Regions from separate parts of the Marinobacter sp. AL4B genome, predicted to be linked through region 4. Evidence: predicted binding sites of a transcription regulator. Region 4 holds the regulator's gene; each other region holds the start of a gene.
The links. The regulator sigma-54, encoded in region 4, starts transcription at its own class of promoters, with help from an activator protein. The targets are predictions, from matches to a motif close to ANTGGCATNNANNTTGCTNT.

Region 1 (5,813 bases), on a different contig from region 4:
CGCCCAGCTGGTGGAGGCGGCAAGTAACAGCATTCCGGATGCGAGCGTGACAAAAATTTTCATGATGATGACCTGTGCTCTGGATAACTCATTTGATTATCCGGCGCAGCGGAAGGGATATCAACGCTGTGGGTGGCTCGCTTAGTTACATCTCGTTAAGAGCGACAGGTGTTGGTTGGATTTTGTGGAGCGGGCCACAAAAAAACCCGCCGAGGCGGGTTTTTCTCTGCTTCAAAACACTTTAACGGTGCATTGAATTAGCAGGAGTAGTACAGCTCGAACTCAACCGGGTGCGTGGTCATGTTGATGCGCTCAACTTCGGCACGCTTCAGATCGATGTAGCCTGCAATCATGTCCTCAGTGAACACGCCGCCACGAGTCAGGAACTCGTGATCGTCCCGCAGGGCATCCAGAGCTTCTTGCAGAGTCTCGGCAACCTTCGGAATGTTCAGTGCTTCTTCTTTCGGCAGGTCGTACAGATCCTTGTCCATGGCATCGCCAGGGTGGATCTTGTTCTGAATGCCGTCCAAGCCAGCCATCATAAGTGCAGAGAAAGCCAGGTAAGGGTTGGCTGCGGGGTCAGGGAAGCGAACTTCAACACGACGAGCTTTAGCGCTGTTCACGTACGGGATACGGATAGAGGCAGAACGGTTGCGGGCAGAGTAGGCCAGCATAACCGGTGCTTCGTAGCCAGGTACCAAACGCTTGTAGCTGTTGGTGGCCGGGTTGGTGAAGGCGTTGATCGCCTTGGCGTGTTTGATGATGCCGCCAACGTAGTACAGAGCTTCGTCGCTCAGGCCTGCGTAGCTGTCGCCTGCGAACAGGTTCTTGCCGTCTTTGCTCAGCGACATGTGAACGTGCATACCGGAACCGTTATCGCCAACTACCGGCTTAGGCATGAAGGTAGCCGTCTTACCGTAAGCGTGGGCAACGTTGTGCACGCAGTACTTAAGAATTTGTACTTCGTCTGCTTTATTGGTCAGGCTGTTAGGGCCTACGCCGATTTCACACTGGCCGGCGGTGCCGACTTCATGGTGATGAACCTCAATGGTCAGGCCCATGGATTCCATGGCGGCACACATGGCGCCACGCAGGTCGTGCAGGCTGTCTACCGGCGGTACCGGGAAATAGCCGCCTTTAACACCCGGGCGGTGGCCAATGTTGTTGCGGTCGAAGTCGTCGCCAGATACCCAAGCGGCTTCTTCTGAGTGGAGCTCATACATAGAGCCCTGCATGTCGGTCTTCCATTTCGCTGAATCGAAGACGAAAAACTCAGGCTCCGGGCCGAACAGCGCGCCATCGGCGATGCCGGTGGACTTCAGGTATTCTTCAGCGCGCTGGGCAACAGAGCGGGGGTCACGCTCATAACCTTGCATGGTGGTCGGTTCCACGATGTCACAGGTAATGTTGATGGTAGCTTCTTCGGTGAACGGGTCCAGAACGGAGCTGCTGTCATCCGGCATCAGGATCATGTCGGATTCGTTGATGCCTTTCCAGCCGGCGATAGAAGAGCCGTCGAACATCTTGCCGTCGGCAAAGAAATCTTCGTCAACCTCGGAGGCGGGCAGGGTTACGTGTTGTTCTTTGCCGCGTGTGTCTGTGAAACGCAGGTCGACCCATTTGACTTCGTGCTCTTTGATCAAATCAACAGTCTTGGACATTGTGCATGCTCCGTAAGTTATACATATTCGTTGTGCCGGATCGTTCAGCGAACTGAGGCCCGATCTGCTTGCAGGTGAGGGCAGCTTATCAGAAGCCGTTGGCCCTTACCTTTCAATTACGGCTGAAAGTACCTAAGCAAGGGGCTTGCCAGTTTGCTGATATTGCCTCACAAAAGCGCAGCCACGGGGGTTGCGGGCAACCCTAGGGCGCTTTGGGCTCGCCCTAGGTTGTTGCTGGCGGCTGAGTTGTGCACCGAAATGGTGCGCAAGGCCGATTAATGCCTATTAACAGTGCGCTTCGTGATTGATTACATATTAAGCACTAATCTTCATATTATCGCCATGGACTTTTCGATATACTGCGTCCCGCTAATTTCTGCAGGATACCCGTTGTGATTGATAAGCTTAGAAACGTTGCCATTATTGCCCACGTAGACCACGGTAAAACGACCCTGGTTGACCAATTGTTGCGCAAGTCCGGTACTTTGGACCGTAAAGAGCTCGAAAACGAGCGCGTTATGGACTCCAACGACCAGGAAAAAGAGCGTGGAATTACCATTCTGGCGAAGAACACCGCGCTGAAGTGGAAAGACTACGACATCAACATCGTGGATACCCCGGGACATGCTGATTTCGGTGGCGAAGTTGAGCGAGTCATGAGCATGGTAGACAGTGTTCTGCTCGTGGTCGATTCCATTGACGGCCCCATGCCACAAACACGCTTCGTAACGCAAAAGGCGTTCGCGGCAGGTTTGCGCCCGATTGTTGTTGTGAACAAAATTGACCGTCCAGGTGCGCGCCCGGACTGGGTTGTGGATCAGGTGTTTGATCTGTTTGATAACCTGGGTGCGACCGATGAACAGCTCGATTTTCCGATCGTATACGCCAGTGCTTTGAATGGCATTGCGGGTATGGATCACGAAGATATGCAAGACAACATGGACGCCGTTTTCCAGGCCATCGTTGATTACGTGCCAGCACCCGATGTTGATCTGGATAAGCCGTTCCAGATGCAAATTTCTCAGCTGGACTACAACAGCTTTCTGGGTGTTATTGGCATCGGCCGCATCGCGCGCGGCAAAGTGTCAACGAACACTCCGGTCGTAGCGATTGGCGCTGACGGTAAAAAACGTAACGGTCGAATTCTCAAGATCATGGGTCACTCCGGTCTGCAACGCGTTGAAGTGGATGAGGCGCAGGCAGGTGACATCATTTGTGTGAGCGGTCTGGATCAACTTTATATTTCTGACACCTTGTGCGATCAATCCAATGTTGAGGCACTGCCGGCACTCACGGTTGACGAGCCAACAGTCTCGATGACTTTCCAGGTCAACGATTCGCCGTTTGCGGGCAAAGAAGGTAAGTACGTAACCAGCCGTAACATCAAAGAGCGTCTGGAAAAAGAATTGCTCCATAACGTGGCGCTGCGTGTTGAAGAAGGCGACTCCGCGGACAAGTTCAAAGTGTCTGGGCGTGGTGAACTGCATCTGTCGGTTCTGATCGAGAACATGCGTCGCGAAAACTTCGAGCTGGCGGTTGGCCGCCCTGAGGTTGTGATCAAGGAAGTAGACGGCGAGAAGCAAGAGCCGTACGAAAATGTGATCATCGACATCGAAGAGCAGCACCAGGGCCCCATCATGGAGCAAATGGGTCTGCGCCGCGGTGATATGACCAACATGATCCCGGATGGAAAAGGCCGTATGCGTCTGGAGTACACCATTCCAGCCCGTGGCTTGATCGGGTTTCGGAACACCTTCCTGACCATGACTTCGGGTACCGGTATTCTGACCTCGACCTTCAGTCACTATGGTCCGGTGAAGCTGGGTGAAGTGACCAGCCGCCAGAACGGTGTCATTGTTTCTATGGCAACCGGTACGGCACTGACATACTCACTGGAAACTCTGCAGAGCCGAGGTAAGTTGTTCCTCGAGCCAGGCCAGGATATCTACGAAGGTCAGTTGTGCGGTATTCACAGCCGCGATAACGATTTGGTGGTTAACCCGACCAAGGGCAAGAAGCTGGATAACATGCGTGCATCTGGTAAAGACGAAGTTATCGGCCTGGTTCCACCCATCAAGCATACGCTTGAGCAGGCACTTGAGTTTATTGACGACGACGAACTGGTGGAAGTAACGCCTAAGTCGATCCGTCTGCGTAAAAAGCTTCTGACCGAAAACGAGCGTAAGCGCGCCGGTAAGAAGTAAAACACTGTTAGCCCGGAGTTGCAGGCAATCACGTCGACGAAAGCGCAGTCTTTCTATTCGTGATTGTCTTGCTGCTTCGGGTTAATTGCCTTTCGGATGAATCCTGTATTTTCTGCGTTAATTCTGTAATCCCTCCCGTTATTCTCGGCTAGACTTCCGTTATTCATTCATCGGAGTTAGTCATGCTTACTCTTTACCCCGAAATACAACCCTATGCTCGCCATCATCTTGCGGTGGGCGATATTCATGAGCTGTATCTGGAAGAATCCGGTAATCCCGAGGGTACACCGGTGCTCGTGGTGCACGGTGGCCCGGGGGGTGGTTGTGAGGACTACCATCGTCGATTTTTTGATGCGGAACGTTTCCGGATAATTTTGCTAGACCAGCGTGGCGCAGGGCGATCGACCCCGCTGGCGGAATTAGAAGGAAATACCACCGGCCATTTGGTGGCGGATATGGAAACGGTGCGCCAATTCCTCGGGTTGGACCGATGGCTGCTGTTTGGTGGTAGCTGGGGTTCCACGCTCAGTCTTGTCTATGCGCAAACGCATCCGGAGCGAGTGCTGGGGTTGGTTCTGAGGGGTATTTTTCTTTGCCGGCCCGCCGATATTCAGTGGCTTTACCAAGAGGGTGCGAGTCGGGTGTTTCCGGATTACTGGCAAGATTTTCAAGGGCTCGTTCCTGAAGAGGAGCGTGACGATATGGTGGTAGCTTATTACGAGCGTTTGATCAGCAATAATGAACTGGAGCAGATTCAGGCGGCGAAAGCTTGGTCTATTTGGGAAGGCCGTTGCGCCACGCTTCAGCCGAACCCAAAAGTGGTCGAACATTTCGGGCACCCCCACGTTGCGATCGCACTGGCTCGAATTGAATGCCATTACTTCATGAACCAAGGTTTTTTGCAGCCGGACCAAATTATTAATAATACTGATAAGCTGGCGGATATTCCGGGTATTATTGTGCACGGCCGATACGATATGGTGTGCCCGCTGGATAATGCGTTCGCCCTTAGTGCAGCGTGGCCTGAAGCTGAGCTGCAAATCATTCGCGATGCTGGGCATTCAGCCTCCGAGCCCGCTATTGTGGATGCGCTGATTCGTGGTGTTGAGCAAGTCGCCTCCAAGGGTGCGCCTTCAGCTGGTTGATTCTTAGACTTTTTGTTGACTTGGCGGGGTTGCGACCTGTGAGTAGCCTCTATACACTTTGGTTCGTTACCGTGTTTTAACCCTGTGAGCACAGTTGCCAAGGCACGAAATGAAAGGATTAATCCAGCGAGTATCGGTGGCAAGTGTTGCCGTGGGGGATCGCCAAATTGCCAGTATTGGTAATGGGTTGTTATTGCTATTAGGTGTGGAAAGGAATGATACCGCAATCGAGGCCAAGGAGCTGTGCCGAAAGATTCTCTCATACCGGGTGTTTCCCGATGAGCAAGGCCGGATGAACGTGAACGTTCAGGATTCTGGTGGCTCGCTTCTAATTGTTCCCCAGTTCACCTTAGCCGCGGATACCTCCTCCGGAACTCGGCCGGGCTTTTCTCTTGCGGCTTCCCCCGACGTTGCTAATCGTCTGTACGAAGAGTTTATCGGTCAGGTGAAGAGTCTGTTGGGACCTGAGCGTGTGCAAACCGGCGAGTTTGGCGCAGATATGAAGGTGGCGTTAGTGAATGACGGGCCAGTTACATTTTTGCTGGAAACGGGGCCGTCAAAATAGGTCATTTTGAAGTTGAATTAATAATGCCCGTGAGTGGGGCATTATTTGTAGAGTGGGGCCTTGCAGTCTAATTATAGTGCGTTCTCTACAAAAGGCTGGATATGCAACTTGTTGGCTATAAAGAAAATAATGGTTTTGGGCCTAAATTATGCTATGCAAGCCCATTGTGTTCGTAAGTATAAGTAGACGCTCAAGTTTTGATTTTGGATCGTGAATCGGTTAAAAATTAGCCGCTAAA
Region 2 (5,813 bases), on a different contig from region 4:
TCAAACGTGTTCCCAGAAGCGACCGAGGAGTTTATGTGCAGGGTGCATTTAGAGGGAACTGCGGCATTGTCGGCCTCGCGCTTGCTGCCAATCTGTATGGCGACTATGGCCTTTCGGCCGGGGGCCTGTTGCTCGGCCTGATCATCATTTCTTACAACATCCTATCGGTGGTTGTATTGCTCGCCTACCAACCGGGCAAACAAATGAATGCAGCTACCACACTAAGGGACATTATCCGGAATCCATTAATCATCGCCGTTGTCGTCGCTATACCCTTCGCCGGTTTAAAGGTGACACTGCCCGATTGGGTAATGACCAGTGGTGACTACTTTGCCTCACTCACCCTACCACTCGCCCTGCTCTGCATCGGCGGCGCCGTGTCATTGAAAGCCATTCGCGACGACAGTGGGCCTGCGTTAGGGGCTGCAACATGGAAGATGGTGACACTGCCGGTGGCCTGTACATTCGCGGCTTGGTTATTTGGGTTTGAAGGCCGCGAGCTAGGACTGATGTTTTTGTTCTTTGCTAGCCCCACTGCAGCGGCAGGCTTTGTCATGGTTAAGGCGTTAGGCGGCAACGATCGCATGGCCGCCAATATCATTGCGCTAACCACACTGATGGCAAGCATTAGTGTGACCGTGGGGGTATTCGTGTTGAGTTCGACCGGACTCGGTTGACCCCCCCTATTTTTTCGACACAAACAAAAAACCCCAGCATCTCTGCTGGGGTTTAATTTGGCGGAGAGGGAGGGATTCGAACCCTCGATACGCTATTAACGTATACACACTTTCCAGGCGTGCGCCTTCAGCCACTCGGCCACCTCTCCAATAAACTGTTTCAAATCAGCGAACTCGTCGCTCATTTAAGGGCGCAAACTTTAATTGTTTTGGCAGCGTTTGGCAACTGTATCCGCAAATTTCTCCGAAAATTTATTTCCTAATCGCCTTTACCCCCTATTCGCTCGTTATTTTCGCTATGCTTAACGGCCAACGCCCACCATTTCCGGAGAAAACACCATGATGATGAAAGCCGAGCAATCCACCCTGCTACTCATCGACGTACAGGAAAAGCTGATGCCGGCGATCAGCCAGGGCGCAGAGGTAATAGATCGTTGCACAACGCTCGCAATTATCGCGGGTCTTCTTGAAGTACCGGTAATTGGCACCGAGCAATTACCAGAAAAGCTGGGTGAAAATGTCGAATCCATTCGAGAGCTATGCAACACCACCGTGGGCAAAACCCATTTTGATGCTTGCCCGGATGGCCTTATCGATGAACTTCCCGAAGGCCGACAGCACATCATTGTCGGTGGCTGCGAAACCCACGTTTGCATGCTGCAGACCGCGTTGAGCTTACTGGATGCAGGCTACAAAGTTTGGGTCGTGGCGGATGCCACAGGTTCACGCAATGATCTCGACCGCGATGTCGCGCTCGACCGTCTGCATCAAAGCGGTGCGCGGATTGTAACCACCGAAATGGTCGCCTTTGAATGGATGGGACATTGCAAGCACCCCCACTTCCGCGACATTCAAGAGTTGATCAAATAACCCGTAGCGAGCGCCTTAATGTTAAACATGGACTTTACCCAACGCGTGGTTATCCGCACTCACGAAATTGACTGGGTATCCAGCCCGGCAGCCGGTGTCGAACGTAAACCCTTAGCCCGGGAAGAAGCAGAACGCGGCCACGCAACCAGCATTGTTCGCTATAAACCGGGCGCCTCGTTTAACCGGCACGAACACCCTTTGGGTGAAGAGATTCTGGTACTTGAGGGTACGTTCTCCGATGAGAACGGCCACTATCCCGCCGGCACTTACCTTCGTAACCCACCGGGTAGCGGCCACGCCCCTTTTAGCGAAAAAGGCTGTACCTTGTTGGTCAAACTACACCAGTTTGATCCGCGCGACAGCGCAACGGTATGTATCGATACCACCACCGCGGAGTGGCTACCCGGTATCGGCGGCCTTCAAGTTATGCCACTTCATGATTTCGAACATGAGCACGTAGCGCTCGTGAAGTGGCCTGCCAATGAAGCGTTCCAACCGCATCGACACTTTGGAGGCGAGGAAATTTTGGTGCTAGCGGGAGAGTTTTGCGATGACCAAGGTCGATATCCGAAAGACACCTGGATGCGCTCACCACATATGAGCCAACACCACCCCTTCGTGGATCAGGAAACCGTTATCTGGGTTAAGACTGGCCATCTGCCACTCGAATAATCCAGCGGCAAGCCCGGGCGAACAAACCGCTTCTACTTTTTTCGGTAAACGATGCCGGGCTGGCACTGCACCATCTCGTAAAGCTCCGGCATCCCATTTAGAGACTCCGATGCTCCAAGAATTAAGTAGCCACCTGGATTCAACGCTCCGTGCATACGCGTCAAAATGTCTCTTTTCGATTCGGCGGAGAAGTAAATAAGCACGTTTCGGCAAAGAATTATGTCGAACTTCCCAAGCATATAACGCTCAAGCAAATTTAACTCTTTGAACTCCACCATCCGCTTTATTTGTTCGTTAATCTGCCAACCACCGTTCACAGACGGTTTGAAGTACCGTTTCTGGCGCTCGGGTGACAAGCCGCGCCCAATCGCAATCATTTCATATTCGCCCTTGCGCGCCACTTCCAAAACGCTTTTCGAGATATCCGTCGCCGTAATACGAACGTCCCGAAGTTTTCCCGGCCGGGCCTGACGGAACTCGTCTAGCACCATCGAAATCGAGTATGGCTCTTGCCCCGTTGAGCATGCAGCCGACCAGACCCGCAGGGGCTGCATAGACTTTCGTTCCGCGAATTCCGGCAACAATCTATCTTGGAGAATACGAAACGGATGATTGTCCCGAAACCAAAGCGTCTCGTTGGTGGTCATTGCATCGATCACAATTTCACGCAAACCCATACGCCCAGAGCGCTTGAGTCTTTCCAAAAGCTCACCAAACGAGTTCAAGCCGTTATCTTCAAGAATTCTGCGTAATCGACTTTTTACGAGATACTGCTTGTTATCGCCTAGCAGAATGCCACATGCATCTTGCAAGAACGTTTTAAAATCTTCGTATTCCTGGGGAGTTATTTCCGCGCTCATTGCATCTCTATCAAGGGTAAAACGATTAAACGGAGCATCAATCCTGACCGATCAATTCCATAACGCGTTCGGCCAACTCGTCTGGGCTGAATTTTGCCATAAAATCATCGGCCCCCACCTTCTTCACCATGGCAAGATTGAAAACGCCACTGAGCGATGTGTGCAGCATGACAAAGATTTCTTTTAACGCTGGATTTTCTTTGATTCGCGTAACCAGCGTATAGCCATCCATCTCGGGCATTTCTACATCAGAGATAATCAAAGATAGATGATCCCGAATGGAAGACCCATCCTGAGTGAGGCTTTGCAAATAGTTCAACGCCTGCCTGCCATCGTTATGGGTAATCACTTCCATTCCGATCGCGGTTAAGCATCGGCTGATCTGGCGCCGCGCTACGGCGGAATCATCCACCACTAGAACCGGCAAATGGCGTTTGGTGTCAGCCGCACTCCGACTCACCAGCTCTTCGTTAACATCTTCACGAAGCGGAGAAACCTCTGAAAGAATCTTCTCTACATCAATGATTTCTACCAGTTTTTCATCAATTTTTGTAACCGCTGTCAGGTAAACATCTTTGCCCGCTCCTTTCGGTGGCGGCATAATGTCTTCCCAATTCATGTTCAAAATCCGCTCAACGCCAGACACCAAAAAGCCCTGGGTCTTTCGGTTATACTCGGTGATGATGACGAAGCTTGTCGCGAGTTCCTCCTGAGGGACACCCGGCAACCCTATCGCCATGCTCATATCAACAATTGGAATAGTTTCTCCCCGTATATGAGAAACACCACGCACAACCGCAAGGCTGTTGGGGATAGACGACAGTTTCGGGCACTGCAATACTTCTTTGACTTTAAAAACGTTAATCCCGTACACCTGCCGGCCACGGAGCCGAAACAGCAATAGCTCTAGCCGATTCTGGCCGACCAGTTGGGTGCGCTGATTAACGCTTTGAAGTACCCCTGTCATGTCGTTCTTCTCCTGGCGTGCCCTGAACGGCACTGATTTTGCTTTCTTTGTAGCTCAAAGGCCATGAATTCAGACATAGCATAACGGCCACATGCCCAGATTCTTAACTTTTTAATGGGCGGCAGACTTACCGACAGCATAGGACAAAGCACCTCAAATGCGTACCCTCATTTTATTTACGCTGGCGCTAATTTTCAGTTCGCACTCGTTCGCCGAGCAAGCCACGACCGCGAGTGATATCCAGGAAATGGCCGAGCGATTTTTACAAACGTGGGCGGATGATCAAAGGGATCTTAATCGACGCATTGAATACCAAATCGGTAACGTGGACCGGCGTTTGAAACTGGCGCCATGCGAGGGTGAGCCTAAGCTGGAGTTCGTGAGTGATCCTCTGCGAACACCCAGCCCTTCAATTCTTATTAGCTGTGGGGGTAACCGCCCTTGGCGAATGTATGTAACGGCCTCTGTCGAGGCCTACGGACCCGCGATCGTTGCCGCGCGCCCATTGACCCGGGGGGAGCGGCTAACGAGCGCAGCATTAACCACAAGCGAAGTTCAGTTGAACGCTAGCCGCAGAGGCGCGCTCACCGACATAGACAATATTCAAGGGATGATGGTTCGACGCCCTGTGCGAACAGGTACCGTGCTGACACCGGATTTGCTAGAAGCCCCCGATGCCATAGAGCGAGGCGACCATGTTATTATCCTGGCCCGAGCCGGCTCTTTTTCCGTGAGTTCCCGTGGTAAGGCTCTAGGCAACGCAAGCATTGGTGAGCAGGTATTGGTAGAAAATCTTCGTTCCGCGAGAACCGTCAAAGCAACGGTGGTCGCGCCGGGACGGGTCGAGATCCCCATGCAATAATGCACGGAAGAACCGGGCGGAAAACTTTTTCCTCAATAGACTAAAGTCCGGCAATCATTTGCCGTTAACAAGATATAAACCCGATTCCGCCACTGTCAAATGTGGCCTCAGGCAAGTAGGTAACCTTATGTCAGTTGACTTAAATGGAATTGGCCCAGGCCAGGTCAACACCACCAGAACCCAGGCCGACAAAACGACGAACAAAGCACCAGCGCCGGCAGCAGACCAAACCAAAGCTCAAGGCCCGGCCGGCCGTGACGAAAACGTTAGCCTCAGCAGTCAGGCAAAAAACCTGAAACAGCTCGAGGAAAAGCTCGGCGATTACCCGGAAATGGACGACGACCGCATCGCAGAGATCCGCTCCGCACTGGATAACGGCACTTACAAGATTGACGCAGAAAAACTGGCCCAGAAAATGCTTGAGATGGATGAAAGTATTTTTGGGTGAGTAGAGTATGGCCGCTATCGACGAGTTGAAGATCCTTTTAAATGAAGACATCCGCCAGCTGGACGTTTTGGCGGATCTTCTCCTTCGGGAGAAAGAGGCGTTAGCCTCTGCGGATATCAGCCCCCTTCATAAGCTGACGGAAGAAAAAAACCAGATTCTCGGAACAATCCGTGATCGAGCTCGCCAGAAAATTCATCATCTTGTAGACATGGGGTACCGCCCGGATGCCGGCGAGCCCTCACGTTTTATTCGGGCAGGCGGCATGGATGATTTGTATCAACTATGGAAAGCTGCCGATCAAAAACTTCGAGAATGCCAGTCACTGAACCAGAATAACGGGAGAGTGGTTGGGCACCTGCAAAAACGCCTCGCACGGGTAGCCGACATCTTCCGCGGTGCGTCCAGCCAACAAAAGCTGTACGGTGCGCAAGGCCAGCAAACCAATGTTTCAAGCAGT
Region 3 (5,813 bases), on a different contig from region 4:
GGTGCCGGAAGGCATTGAAGGTCGCGTTGCCTGCAAAGGTCCCATGCGCAACATTATTCATCAGCTGATTGGTGGCTTGCGTGCCTCTATGGGGTATACCGGCAGCGCGAATATCGAGGAAATGCGTACCAAACCGGAGTTTGTCCGTATTACCAATGCGGGTATGCGTGAGAGCCATGTTCATGACGTAACCATCACCAAAGAAGCTCCAAACTACCGCGTCGGTTAATTATTGCTTGATCTGACACAGCCCGGTTTCCGGGTTGTGTTGTTTCTCTTCAGCCCGAGGACTCCATGGCTCAGAACATTCACGACCACCGTATCCTGATTCTCGATTTTGGTTCCCAATACACCCAACTGATTGCTCGCCGTGTGCGGGAAATTGGCGTGTATTGCGAAGTTAAAGCTTTTGATATCACCGAAGAAGAACTCAATCACTTCAATCCAAAAGGCATCGTTTTGGCCGGCGGGCCTGAATCGGTTACCGAACTAGGTGGGCCGCGAGCGCCGGAGAACCTTTTTGATAGAGGCATTCCTGTACTCGGTATTTGCTACGGCATGCAGACCATGGCTGAGCAGTTGGGTGGGCGAGTCGCCAGCTCGGAGAAGCGCGAGTTTGGTTATGCCCAGGTTAAAGTGCGCGCGAAAGGGCCTCTGCTGAACGATATCACCGATCACCTGACGCCGGCTGGGGATTCCTTGCTGGATGTTTGGATGAGCCATGGTGATAAGGTCGTGACCATGCCTGAAGGTTTCGAGCTTCTGGCTTCCACCGAAAGCGCTCCAATCGCTGCTATGCAGGATTTGTCGCGCAATCTGTACGGTGTTCAGTTCCACCCGGAGGTTACTCACACTCTGCAAGGCAAGCGGATTTTGGAGCACTTTGTTCTCAGCATCTGTGATTGTGAAGCGTTATGGACTCCGGCCAAAATCGTAGACGATGCTGTTCGCCAAATTCGTGAGCAGGTGGGTACCGATAAGGTGCTGCTTGGTCTATCCGGTGGTGTCGATTCCTCGGTCACAGCAGCCCTGTTGCACAAAGCCATCGGTGATCAGCTGACTTGCGTGTTCGTCGATAACGGCTTGCTGCGTCTGAACGAAGGCGATCAGGTAATGGATATGTTCGGCAGCAGCATGGGCGTAAAGGTCATCCGTGCTGATGCAGAAGATCTGTTCCTGTCGAAGCTGAAAGGGGTCAGCGACCCTGAGCAAAAGCGGAAAGTGATCGGTAACACCTTTATTGACGTGTTCGATGACGAAGCTGCCAGAATTAAAGATGTGAACTGGCTGGCTCAGGGCACGATCTACCCTGACGTCATCGAGTCCGCAGCCTCGAAGACTGGTAAAGCGCATGTGATCAAGTCGCACCACAACGTGGGCGGCCTGCCAGAAACCATGAAGATGAAATTGGTTGAGCCACTGCGTGAGCTGTTCAAAGATGAAGTGCGGAGAATCGGTCTCGAGCTAGGCTTGCCTTACGATATGGTGTACCGCCATCCTTTCCCGGGGCCGGGTTTGGGTGTGCGGATTCTGGGCGAAGTTAAGAAAGAATACGCCGATATTCTGCGTCACGCCGATGCTATCTTTCTTGAGGAGCTGCATCGCGCTGACTTGTATCATAAAACCAGCCAAGCGTTTGCGGTCTTCTTGCCGGTGAGATCAGTGGGCGTGGTGGGTGATGCGCGCCGCTACGAATGGGTCGTGGCTCTGCGAGCGGTGGAGACTATCGACTTTATGACCGCTCGGTGGGCGCATTTGCCGTATGATCTGCTTGAAACGGTTTCCAACCGGATCATCAACGAAATCAGTGGTATTTCCCGGGTGACCTACGATGTGTCATCTAAGCCGCCTGCAACCATTGAATGGGAATGATCAGGTAGTAAGCATCGTACCGGTTCGTGTTGAATGATGTGTCCAATAATTTTACATGATTCCGGTGCGAACACGCTTGGATTTACATAACTGATTGAATTTAATTAAGTTTAAGTTTTGGCATGGGAAGTGCTTTCTGTGAGCGAGTGGTACTCATAGAACGAAATTGGGGGAAACCCAGGGAGCTCTTCATGCAACACTTTAAACTCGCCGTAGTACTTTTTGTTTCAATTTGTTTGCCAGGTCTAGCGAACGCTGCGCTGATTTCGGCTAGCTATCAGGTAAATCTGAACGACTCTGATCCTGGGCTGGTAGTCGACTCCGCTGACGTCGCATCAAATCCGTTTTCCTTCACGTTGAACGAAGGTGACAGCACGACCTTTAAGTTGTTCAAGATTTGGACAGATGAGTCGGCGGTCAATGGTGATGATCAGGCCGCAAAACCTATCTCCGTTGATTTTAACTTTACCTCGCCAGCACTGGTGTCTGGTTCAACAAACGGAAATACCGTCGGTAAAAAGTGGATCGGTGGACTTTTCCAGGGCGGGTACCTCTCATGGGGCGCACCGTTGCAGTTGGTGTTTGGCGCGCTTGGAGATGGCCTGTTAGAAGTAAGTCTATCTGATACCAAATTCAATAAAGGGGCCTTCGGAATTAACGATGGCGAAAAGTATGGTGCGAAGGTTAAAGCTACCATTACTCTTGTACGCGAGGCGAGCCAGGTACCAGAGCCTGGTACTTTAGGTCTGTTAGCGGCCGGTCTTTTAGGGTTTGGGTTGCGCGCCCGTCGTCGAGTGGCGAGCTAAGCGCGATTTAACAAAATAAAGAGAGTACCGTAACGGGGCCAGATGAAAATCTGGCCCCGTTTTTTGTACCTTGAGGGTCTCTTAGAGAGCGACTGTGTGCAATTCATTCAGGGCTGTCTGAGATAATTTGCCGCATGCTCTGTCAGTGATTCTGCAACTGAAATGGCCGGTGCTACACTTTAGTTGGCGCTTTGCATTATTCAGTCATTTTCCATGCTCCCCTAGAGGCTAATGGAGCATGGAAAATGTGGTTGTTTGGGGCAGAATAGGGGCGGACTGGCATTTTTGCATCCTGATGGATAACAAAAGAGTGCGGATATGGAAAACCATCGCGAAGATACAAGGGACGCTGTACGTCAGCTATTTGATAGCGTGGATGCTATCTCCGTACAAGGGTACGACCAAGAACGAAGGGTTGTTTACTGGAATGTAGGTAGTGAAAAAATATACGGCTATACCGCCGAAGAGGCGATAGGGCAAAAATTGGAAGACCTGATTATCCCGGATCATATGCGAGAAGGGGTTGTATCGTCGCACCATAACTGGGTGGTTAACGGTGTTGAAGTACCCTCCGCTGAGCTTACTTTACGAAGCAAGGGCGGCCAGGGCGTGAGTGTTTATTCAAGCCATGTCATGTTTCGGAACGCGCACGATGAATACGAAATGTATTGCATTGATGTCGATTTGGGTGAAGTGAAAAAAGCTCAGTCGCAAGCGGTCTCGAAGGAAGAGCTTCTTAAGGGTGTGTTTGAATCGATTCCCGATTTATTTTTCTTGGTGACTGAAGGCGGAAGTATTATTGATTATCACGCTGGGGATAATCGGAAGCTATACGTCCAGTATGAAAATATACTGGGTGGAAATATGGCTGATTTTCTGCCTGAAGAGGTGGCAGCTAAGTTTAGGAATTACATCGAAAAATCGATGCAAGATGATGGAGTGCTTAGCTTCGAATATTGCTTGAATCTTCCGACTGGAAAAGCTTATTTTGAAGCAAGGATCAGTCATTTGGCAGGCCAGAGGCAGCTCGTCATCATCGTTCGGGATATCACAGAGTCCCATGAGGCCGCAGAGCTGATTCGACAGCAGGCTTATTTTGATTCTCTAACCTCCATACCCAACCGTTTGTTATCACTTGATCGATTGTCGCAGATGATCAAAGAAATGGAGCGTAACGGTGAAAAAGCAGCGGTAGTGTTTCTGGATGTTGACGATTTTAAAAAGATCAATGATTCGTTAGGTCATGATGTAGGAGACAGAGTCCTCATTGAAGCGGCCAAGAGATTGAGCTCGATCGTCCGGGACTCTGATACGGTGGGACGATTAGGCGGTGATGAGTTCATTGTTTTGTTGGGGTCCTTGGCCGAAAGCTTTGATGCTGTCGATGTTGTTGAGAAGCTGCTGAATGCCTTCAGAGAACCCTTCAGAATCGACGCTAGAGAGTTAATCCTAACCATCAGTATTGGCGTTTCGATTTACCCCGATAATGGTACAAGCGCGACTGAGCTGTTGCGAAACGCCGATGCCGCAATGTATCAATCCAAAGAGCGGGGGCGGAATACCTATTCGTTTTTCACGAAGCAAATGAATGAGATGATTTTGCGCAGACTGGAAATCGAAGCACAATTATATGGAGCGTTGGAGCGTAACGAGTTCGAGGTTTACTATCAGCCGAAAATCAGCTTGAAAGACCGTAAAGTTATGGGTGCCGAGGCGTTGCTTCGGTGGAATAACCCTTTGTTGGGGCAGGTTACACCTGATGAGTTTATACCCATTGCCGAGCATACCGGGTTGATTGTCCCTATTGGAAAGTTTGTGCTCGCTCGGGCACTGGCTTTTTTGAGCGAATGGGGGATGGCTCATCGGCAAGAATACACCGTGGCAGTCAACCTTTCGCCACGGCAGTTCAGAGATAAGGACTTCGTTGATTTTGTGAAAGAATGCCTTGGTTCATCGAATGTTTCACCTGAGCGCTTGGAGTTTGAAATTACCGAAGGTGTGTTAATGATAAGGCAGTCCTGTGTGGATGAACTGCTGTCGGCTTTGCACGCTTTGGGAGTGAAGTTGTCGATGGATGACTTCGGAACCGGGTATTCATCGTTAAGCTACCTCAGGCAATACGACTTTGATCTTCTGAAAATAGACCGCAGTTTCGTCAGTGGTATCACAGCGAACAAAGAGGATCGTGATCTAGTAACGGCGACCATCGCGATGGCTCACAGCTTAAATCTGGACGTTGTAGCCGAAGGTGTTGAAACGAGTGAGCAGCTTACACTTTTAAATGAGCTAGGTTGTGATGTGGCGCAGGGTTATTATTTCAGCAAACCCATTTGTTCACTTGAGATGTTGGCATTCAATTTAAAAGAACGCTTCAAGACCGATTGCTGAAACCGTGAGCTGAGCGCCCCATTATTAATGAGCTGGTTTTGCAGTGTGCGGTCGAGCCGGTGTTGGTTGGAGAACGGAATAGTGGTATTTTCGCGTTGTTGATTGGCCCGCTAATGCGATTTTTTAAGCCCCGCTCATACGAACTTCGTTTATGTCCGATGTACATGCCCTTGATGAATACTGGATGGCTCGCGCTTTGTCGCTGGCTGCTAAAGCGGCTCAGATCGATGAGGTTCCGGTCGGTGCGATTGTCGTTCGCGATGGCCGAGAGTTGGGGGTAGGTTATAATGCGCCTATTACCGGGTGCGACCCGACAGCCCATGCAGAGGTGCGTGCTTTGCGCGATGCCGCTGCCAGAGCAGGAAACTACCGGCTCAGTGGAGCTACGCTTTACGTTACTCTAGAGCCCTGTACCATGTGTGTAGGTGCTATCGTGCATAGCAGAGTAAGCCGCATTGTTTACGGTGCGCTAGAGCCTAAAGCCGGTGCCGTTGAATCGGCACGGCGGACCCTTGAGGAGCCTTTTCTCAACTGGCAAGTCGAGACGGTCGGTGGGGTTCTTGCCGATGAATGCGGGCGAATGATCAGTGACTTTTTCAGCCGCCGGCGGAATGAAATCCGTCGTCAGCGTAAACAATATTCAGGGAAGGAGTAATTCCGCGTGAAAGTACTTGTGACTGGCGGTGCCGGCTATATCGGCAGCCACGTTGTTCGTCAGCTGGCCGAGGCCGGCCATGACATCGTGGT
Region 4 (5,813 bases):
GCGGGAAGACAAGAAGGTTGCCCTGCAGGAGCTGGTGGCCAACATGGACATCTCGCCAGAACAAATCGCTTACATGGGCGACGACTTACCAGACCTCCCGGCACTGCAATTCGCCGGCCTTAGCATCACCGTACCAAACGGTTACTGGCTGGTCAGACAACATGCGGACTATTGCACTACAGTGGCTGGTGGCAGCGGTGCGGTGCGAGAAGCCTGCGACCTGATTCTCTGGTCGCAAGACCGGCTCGCCGCAACCCTGAAACCTTATATGAGCGTAAAATCGTGATCGCCCGACTGTTCAGCCCCGGAAAAGGTAAAGCCTGGGCCCGGACACTGGCATTGGGCGGCACGATTGCAGCCACCTTATTTCTGATGTGGCAAAGTGACGAGCCGCCCGGCGGTCAAGAAAAAGCGGAGGAACTGCGGGGCCCGGCCGAACCGGACGGTTTCATCATTCAGGCCGATTACCGGACCTGGGACACAGAGGGCAGCCCGAAAATCCGCATGACCAGCCCGCGCATTGAGCAGTTCGAGAGCCGAAATCTTGCTGTCATGGAGCAGCCCCGCGCTACCCTGCACGGTGAAGGCGATCCGGTGCCGTGGAATGTTGAAGCGGATCAAGGTAGCCTTCTGCAAAATGATGACTTGGTGAACCTGAACGGCAACGTCGTGATTCACCGTCAGCTTCAAGGCTCCGAGACCACGTTTGAAACCGACGAACTGACCCTGAACAACACCGAAGGTACCGTGTACACCGACCAACCGGTGATCATCACTGAACCACACGGAACCACCAAAGCTACAGGCATGAAAGCCTGGCTGGACGACCGCATTCTGGAACTCAATTCCCAAGTGGAAGGGCATTATGATCCCATCAGGTAACCGACTTCTTTTTCCGCTGGTTCTGGCAGCCGCATTTGTTGCCACCCCAGCAGCCGCCTTCACGTTGAACTCTGACGAGCCCATCAAAGTCAGCGCCAACTCAGCGCGATTGGATGACAGTGCCGGAACGGCCATCTACACCGGAGCCGTGGAATTGGTGCAAGGTAACGTACAACTGGATGCGGAACGGGTTGTGCTTTATCGCAGCCCACAAGGCCTTAGTCGAATTGAAGCGAGCGGCTCTCCCGCCGTATACCGCCAACCGTCCCAAGACCAAACGGCGGTCATTAATGCCGAAGCGCTGAACATCACTTGGTCTGCCAAAGACAGCCAGTTAACCTTTGAACGAGAGGCCTTGATCGAACAAGGTGGCAGTACGTTCCGGGGCGACATCATTCACTACGACACCGTGAATCGAGTGGTTACAGCAGAAGGCGGCAATCCTGAGGGCACAAGCTCAGGCCGCGTAGAAATGGTGATTCAGCCTCGCAGTTCAGGTCAATAACGGGAAAGTTCTGATGGCAGTTCTCAGGGCCAGCAATCTGGCCAAAAGCTACAAGCAAAAAAAAGTGGTTCTGGATGTTTCTCTGGAGATTCGTTCCGGTGAAATCGTCGGATTGCTGGGCCCCAACGGTGCCGGTAAAACCACCTGTTTTTACATGATCGTCGGGCTGGTTCCCGCTGACCACGGCCGCGTCACCATCGACAACAACGACATTACCCCCCTGCCTATGCACGGGCGCGCTCAAAAAGGCATCGGCTACTTGCCACAGGAGGCATCGGTCTTTCGCAAACTGACCGTGCGCGACAACATCATGGCTATCCTGGAAACCCGCAAAGCGCTTTCCAAAGCGGATCGTGAGGCGAAGCTCGAAGAACTACTGGAAGAATTTCACATCACTCACATTCGCGACAGCGTGGGCATGGCACTCTCTGGTGGGGAACGCCGCCGCGTAGAAATTGCCCGGGCCTTGGCCATGGAACCTGCGTTCATCCTTCTGGACGAACCCTTTGCTGGCGTAGACCCCATTTCAGTCAGCGACATCAAACACATCATTCGGCACCTGCGCGACAAAGGCATCGGCGTTCTTATCACCGACCACAACGTACGCGAAACCCTGGATATTTGTGAGAATGCCTACATTGTGTCCGGCGGACACATCATCGCATCGGGCAACGCAGACGCCATTCTATCCAACCAACAAGTGAAAGAAGTCTACCTTGGAGATGAGTTCCGACTATAGACAATCGTAGACCTGAAGGCCGGGCTGATTGTTTTGCTGAACGCTAGCAAGTAAACTCGGCAGGGTACTTGCTTATATTGTTGGCCAAGCACTGTAAGTCACCAGCGCACAACAATTTTTTATATTTGCAAGCAATGTTTTTGATCGGGATGCGAGCACGTTATGGATATTAAGCCATGGTTATGAAAGCCTCATTACAGCTTAAAATGGGCCAAAGCCTAACCATGACACCCCAGCTGCAACAAGCCATTCGGCTATTGCAGCTTTCCACGCTGGATCTACAGCAGGAAATCCAGCAAGCACTCGATTCAAATCCCATGCTGGAAACCTCCGAGGACGACGATCAGGCGGATTCCACCGACCAGCAAGAAAACGGCCACGAAGAGCAGCACGAAACCGCAACAGCTCAGGAAGAGTCGGCTGCCGAGCCGCCAAGTTCGGATTGGGACGAGTCAGAAACCGCACCCGACTGGTCCGCGGAAGATCAAACACCCGATAACATCCCCGACGATCTGCCGGTTGATACCGCTTGGGATGACATTTACCAGTCGGCACCTGCTCCTGCCAGCCGTGGCGACGATGAAAACGATTCTGACTTCGAAACCCGGAACTCACCGAGCGAGACTCTGCACGATCATCTGGAATGGCAGCTGAACCTGACTCCGCTCAGCGAACGGGATCAAGCGATCGCCCATGCCTTGTTGGACGCCGTTGATGACCGGGGGTATTTAACGTCTTCCATCGAAGAGATCCACTCCGGCTTATTTGAAAGCTCAGAAGAAGATCCGCTGGAACTCGACGAGGTTCAGGCGGTTCTGCGCCGGCTCCAGCATTTTGATCCGCCCGGTGTGTTTGCTCGAGATCTGCAAGACTGCCTACTGATCCAACTTAGTCAACTGCCACCAGACACGCTTTGGCTTCGCCAAGCCAAGCTCGTGGTCACCCAGTTCCTGCATTTGTTAGGCAACCGTGACTACGCTCAGTTGCTTCGCCGCAGCCGCCTGAAAGAAGATCAACTGAAAGAAGTGTTGGGGCTGATCACCAGCCTGAACCCAACGCCGGGTGACAGCGTCGATCGCACAGAACCGGACTATGTCATCCCGGATGTCATCGTACGCAAACACGAAGGCCGATGGCGCGTCGAACTCAACCCGGAAATTGCCCCGCGCATTCGCGTAAACGCGAGCTATGCTTCACTCATACGTCGGGCAGATAGCAGCGCAGACAACACCTACATGCGTGACCAGTTGCAAGAGGCCAAATGGTTTATTAAAAGCCTCCAGAGCCGGAACGAAACCTTGCTCAAAGTGGCCACTCGCATTGTGGAATACCAGCAGGGTTTTCTGGATCATGGTGACGAAGCCATGAAGCCGCTCATTCTGTCGGACATCGCCCAAGCGGTCGATATGCACGAGTCGACCATCTCGCGGGTTACCACGCAAAAATACATGCATACACCACGGGGTATTTTTGAACTCAAATACTTTTTCTCCAGCCACGTGGGCACGGCCGAAGGTGGAGAATGTTCCTCAACGGCGATTCGTGCGATGATCAAAAAACTGATTGCGGACGAAACTCCAAAAAAGCCATTGAGTGATAGCAAAATTGCAGCCATGCTAGGAGAACAGGGAATCAATGTTGCCCGACGTACGGTAGCCAAGTACAGGGAGGCGATGCATATCCCACCCTCGAACGAGCGTAAGCGTTTGGTTTAAGGATTCGTCAGTACAAGAGGTGCTGACACTCAGTCCGGCAAAAGCCGGCTATATGACAACAGGAGAAGCCTATGCAACTCAATATTTCAGGCCATCATGTAGAACTGACTCCCGCATTAAAGGATTACGTAACCACCAAGTTTGATAAGCTTGAGCGACACTTTGACCACATCAGTAATTGTCAGGTGACGCTGGAAGTTGAGAAAGTTCGCCAGATGGCCGAAGCTACCCTCCACGTGATTGGTGGCGAAATTCACGCAAAGGCTGAAAACGAGGATATGTACGCCGCCATCGACGGCCTGGTCGATAAACTCGACCGCCAGATCCTCAAACATAAAGAGAAAACAGTTGCCCGGATGCAAGGTAACGGTTAACGCGCCTGTTAGCGTGAAACCAAACCGGGCGTTTCAATAAAACGTGCTGCGGCAGGAGTATTATCCGGCCGCAGCCTTTTTTTTACGGAAATGAAGTCGATCTATGAGCGATTCATCCCTGACCATCGACAACATTCTGGCTCCAGAACTGACCCTGTGCCGTGTTGCAGCGTCAAGCAAAAAGCGTGTATTGGAGTTTATCGCTGAGTACATTCACCAACAGGATGAAAGTCTCAACGATACAGATATTTTCAATAACCTGGTGTCACGAGAACGGCTGGGCAGTACTGGCATAGGCGAAGGCATAGCGATCCCTCATTGCCGTCTGGCTGGGCTAGACAGAGTCATTGGCGTTTTGATGACACTGGCCGAACCGGTCGATTTCGATTCCATCGACAACCAACCGGTCGATATTGTTTTCGCCTTGATTGTGCCTAAAGAGGCGACCAGCGAACACCTGGAGTTGCTCAGTCAGCTTGCTGAAAAGTTTAATGAAAGCTCTTTTTGCGAAAAGCTGCGCCAGTGCCAGGAGACCGAGAGCCTGCACAGGGCCATGACTTCAAGTCATAATTGATACGAGTTCAGCAAAAGCGCGCAGCATGAGAGGAATACTGTTATGAAGCTGATTATCGTCAGCGGCCGCTCAGGTTCGGGCAAAAGTACCGCCCTGCACGTACTGGAAGATTTGGGGTTTTACTGCATCGACAACCTCCCCATCGGGCTTCTCTTCCCTTTGACGCAAGAAGCCTCTCAGGAGGCGACCACTCGCCTGCGAAAAATGGCGGTCAGCATTGACGCGCGGAACCTTTCCGGCGAGCTGGCCAACTTTGAGGCGATTTACAGCCAACTCAAAAGCACCGGCATCGATGTCGAGATCATATTTCTGGATGCCGACGAGCAAACCCTGCTGCAACGTTTTCATGCGACTCGACGCAAACACCCGCTCAGTGATGACAAAACATCCCTCCCTGAAGCGGTGTCCTACGAAAAAACGCTACTCGAGCCTTTATCCCGGCTGGCCGACCTGTATGTAAATACCACAGGCTTATCCATGTACGAACTGCGTGACATGGTCAAGCAGCGGGTTGCCGGTCGGAAAGATCAAGAATTAGCGTTATTGGTTCAATCGTTTGGCTTCAAGCACGGCGTTCCCGTGGACTCCGATTACGTATTCGATGTCCGATGCCTTCCCAATCCCTATTGGGACACCAGCCTGCGCAAGTACACAGGCATCGATCAACCGGTCATCGACTTCCTCGAACGTGAACCGTTAAGCCAGAAGATGGTCAACGACATCATTGGATTTCTGGATTCCTGGCTACCTTCCTTTGCAGATAGCAACCGCAGCTATATGACCATCTCCATCGGTTGCACCGGCGGCCAACACCGATCGGTGTACGTCTCTGAGCAACTGACCAAGCACTTCGCGAAAAAGTACCGTAACGTACAGGTTCGCCACTCCGAGTTGCCTCACCTGCAGGCCAGAGGGGAAATCTGATTCGCCATGATCAGACGCACCGTTACGATTATCAACAAGCTCGGCTTGCACGCCCGAGCTACAGCAAAACTGGTCGCCACCGCCTCTGAGCACGAAGCTC

Region 1: a site for sigma-54 is predicted at 1,795-1,814, ahead of glnA (glutamate--ammonia ligase). Genes of this name have one in related genera too.
Region 2: a site for sigma-54 is predicted at 4,072-4,091, ahead of flgA (flagellar basal body P-ring formation chaperone FlgA). Genes of this name have one in related genera too.
Region 3: a site for sigma-54 is predicted at 1,989-2,008, ahead of K5L82_RS06090 (PEP-CTERM sorting domain-containing protein). Genes of this name have one in related genera too.

Annotation. Positions count from the first base shown of each region.
Region 1 covers NZ_JAILWZ010000007.1:66,472-72,284, reverse strand. Annotated here, with positions in the region: gene K5L82_RS00445 (DUF4124 domain-containing protein) at 1-63, opposite strand, end outside; gene glnA (glutamate--ammonia ligase) at 258-1,661, opposite strand; gene typA (translational GTPase TypA) at 2,054-3,865, shown strand; gene pip (prolyl aminopeptidase) at 4,048-5,010, shown strand; gene dtd (D-aminoacyl-tRNA deacylase) at 5,120-5,575, shown strand.
Region 2 covers NZ_JAILWZ010000009.1:64,695-70,507, forward strand. Annotated here, with positions in the region: gene K5L82_RS00895 (AEC family transporter) at 1-677, shown strand, start outside; tRNA gene K5L82_RS00900 (tRNA-Ser) at 736-826, opposite strand; gene K5L82_RS00905 (isochorismatase family protein) at 1,017-1,547, shown strand; gene K5L82_RS00910 (cupin domain-containing protein) at 1,566-2,219, shown strand; gene K5L82_RS00915 (CheR family methyltransferase) at 2,252-3,079, opposite strand; gene K5L82_RS00920 (chemotaxis protein CheV) at 3,117-4,046, opposite strand; gene flgA (flagellar basal body P-ring formation chaperone FlgA) at 4,204-4,908, shown strand; gene flgM (flagellar biosynthesis anti-sigma factor FlgM) at 5,036-5,356, shown strand; gene K5L82_RS00935 (flagella synthesis protein FlgN) at 5,364-5,813, shown strand, end outside.
Region 3 covers NZ_JAILWZ010000011.1:417,637-423,449, reverse strand. Annotated here, with positions in the region: gene guaB (IMP dehydrogenase) at 1-229, shown strand, start outside; gene guaA (glutamine-hydrolyzing GMP synthase) at 295-1,872, shown strand; gene K5L82_RS06090 (PEP-CTERM sorting domain-containing protein) at 2,064-2,678, shown strand; gene K5L82_RS06085 (bifunctional diguanylate cyclase/phosphodiesterase) at 2,997-5,066, shown strand; gene tadA (tRNA adenosine(34) deaminase TadA) at 5,218-5,721, shown strand; gene galE (UDP-glucose 4-epimerase GalE) at 5,728-5,813, shown strand, end outside.
Region 4 covers NZ_JAILWZ010000010.1:226,706-232,518, reverse strand. Annotated here, with positions in the region: gene kdsC (3-deoxy-manno-octulosonate-8-phosphatase KdsC) at 1-286, shown strand, start outside; gene lptC (LPS export ABC transporter periplasmic protein LptC) at 283-882, shown strand; gene lptA (lipopolysaccharide transport periplasmic protein LptA) at 866-1,387, shown strand; gene lptB (LPS export ABC transporter ATP-binding protein) at 1,401-2,126, shown strand; gene K5L82_RS03085 (RNA polymerase factor sigma-54) at 2,309-3,841, shown strand; gene hpf (ribosome hibernation promoting factor) at 3,913-4,215, shown strand; gene ptsN (PTS IIA-like nitrogen regulatory protein PtsN) at 4,319-4,789, shown strand; gene rapZ (RNase adapter RapZ) at 4,832-5,713, shown strand; gene K5L82_RS03065 (HPr family phosphocarrier protein) at 5,720-5,813, shown strand, end outside.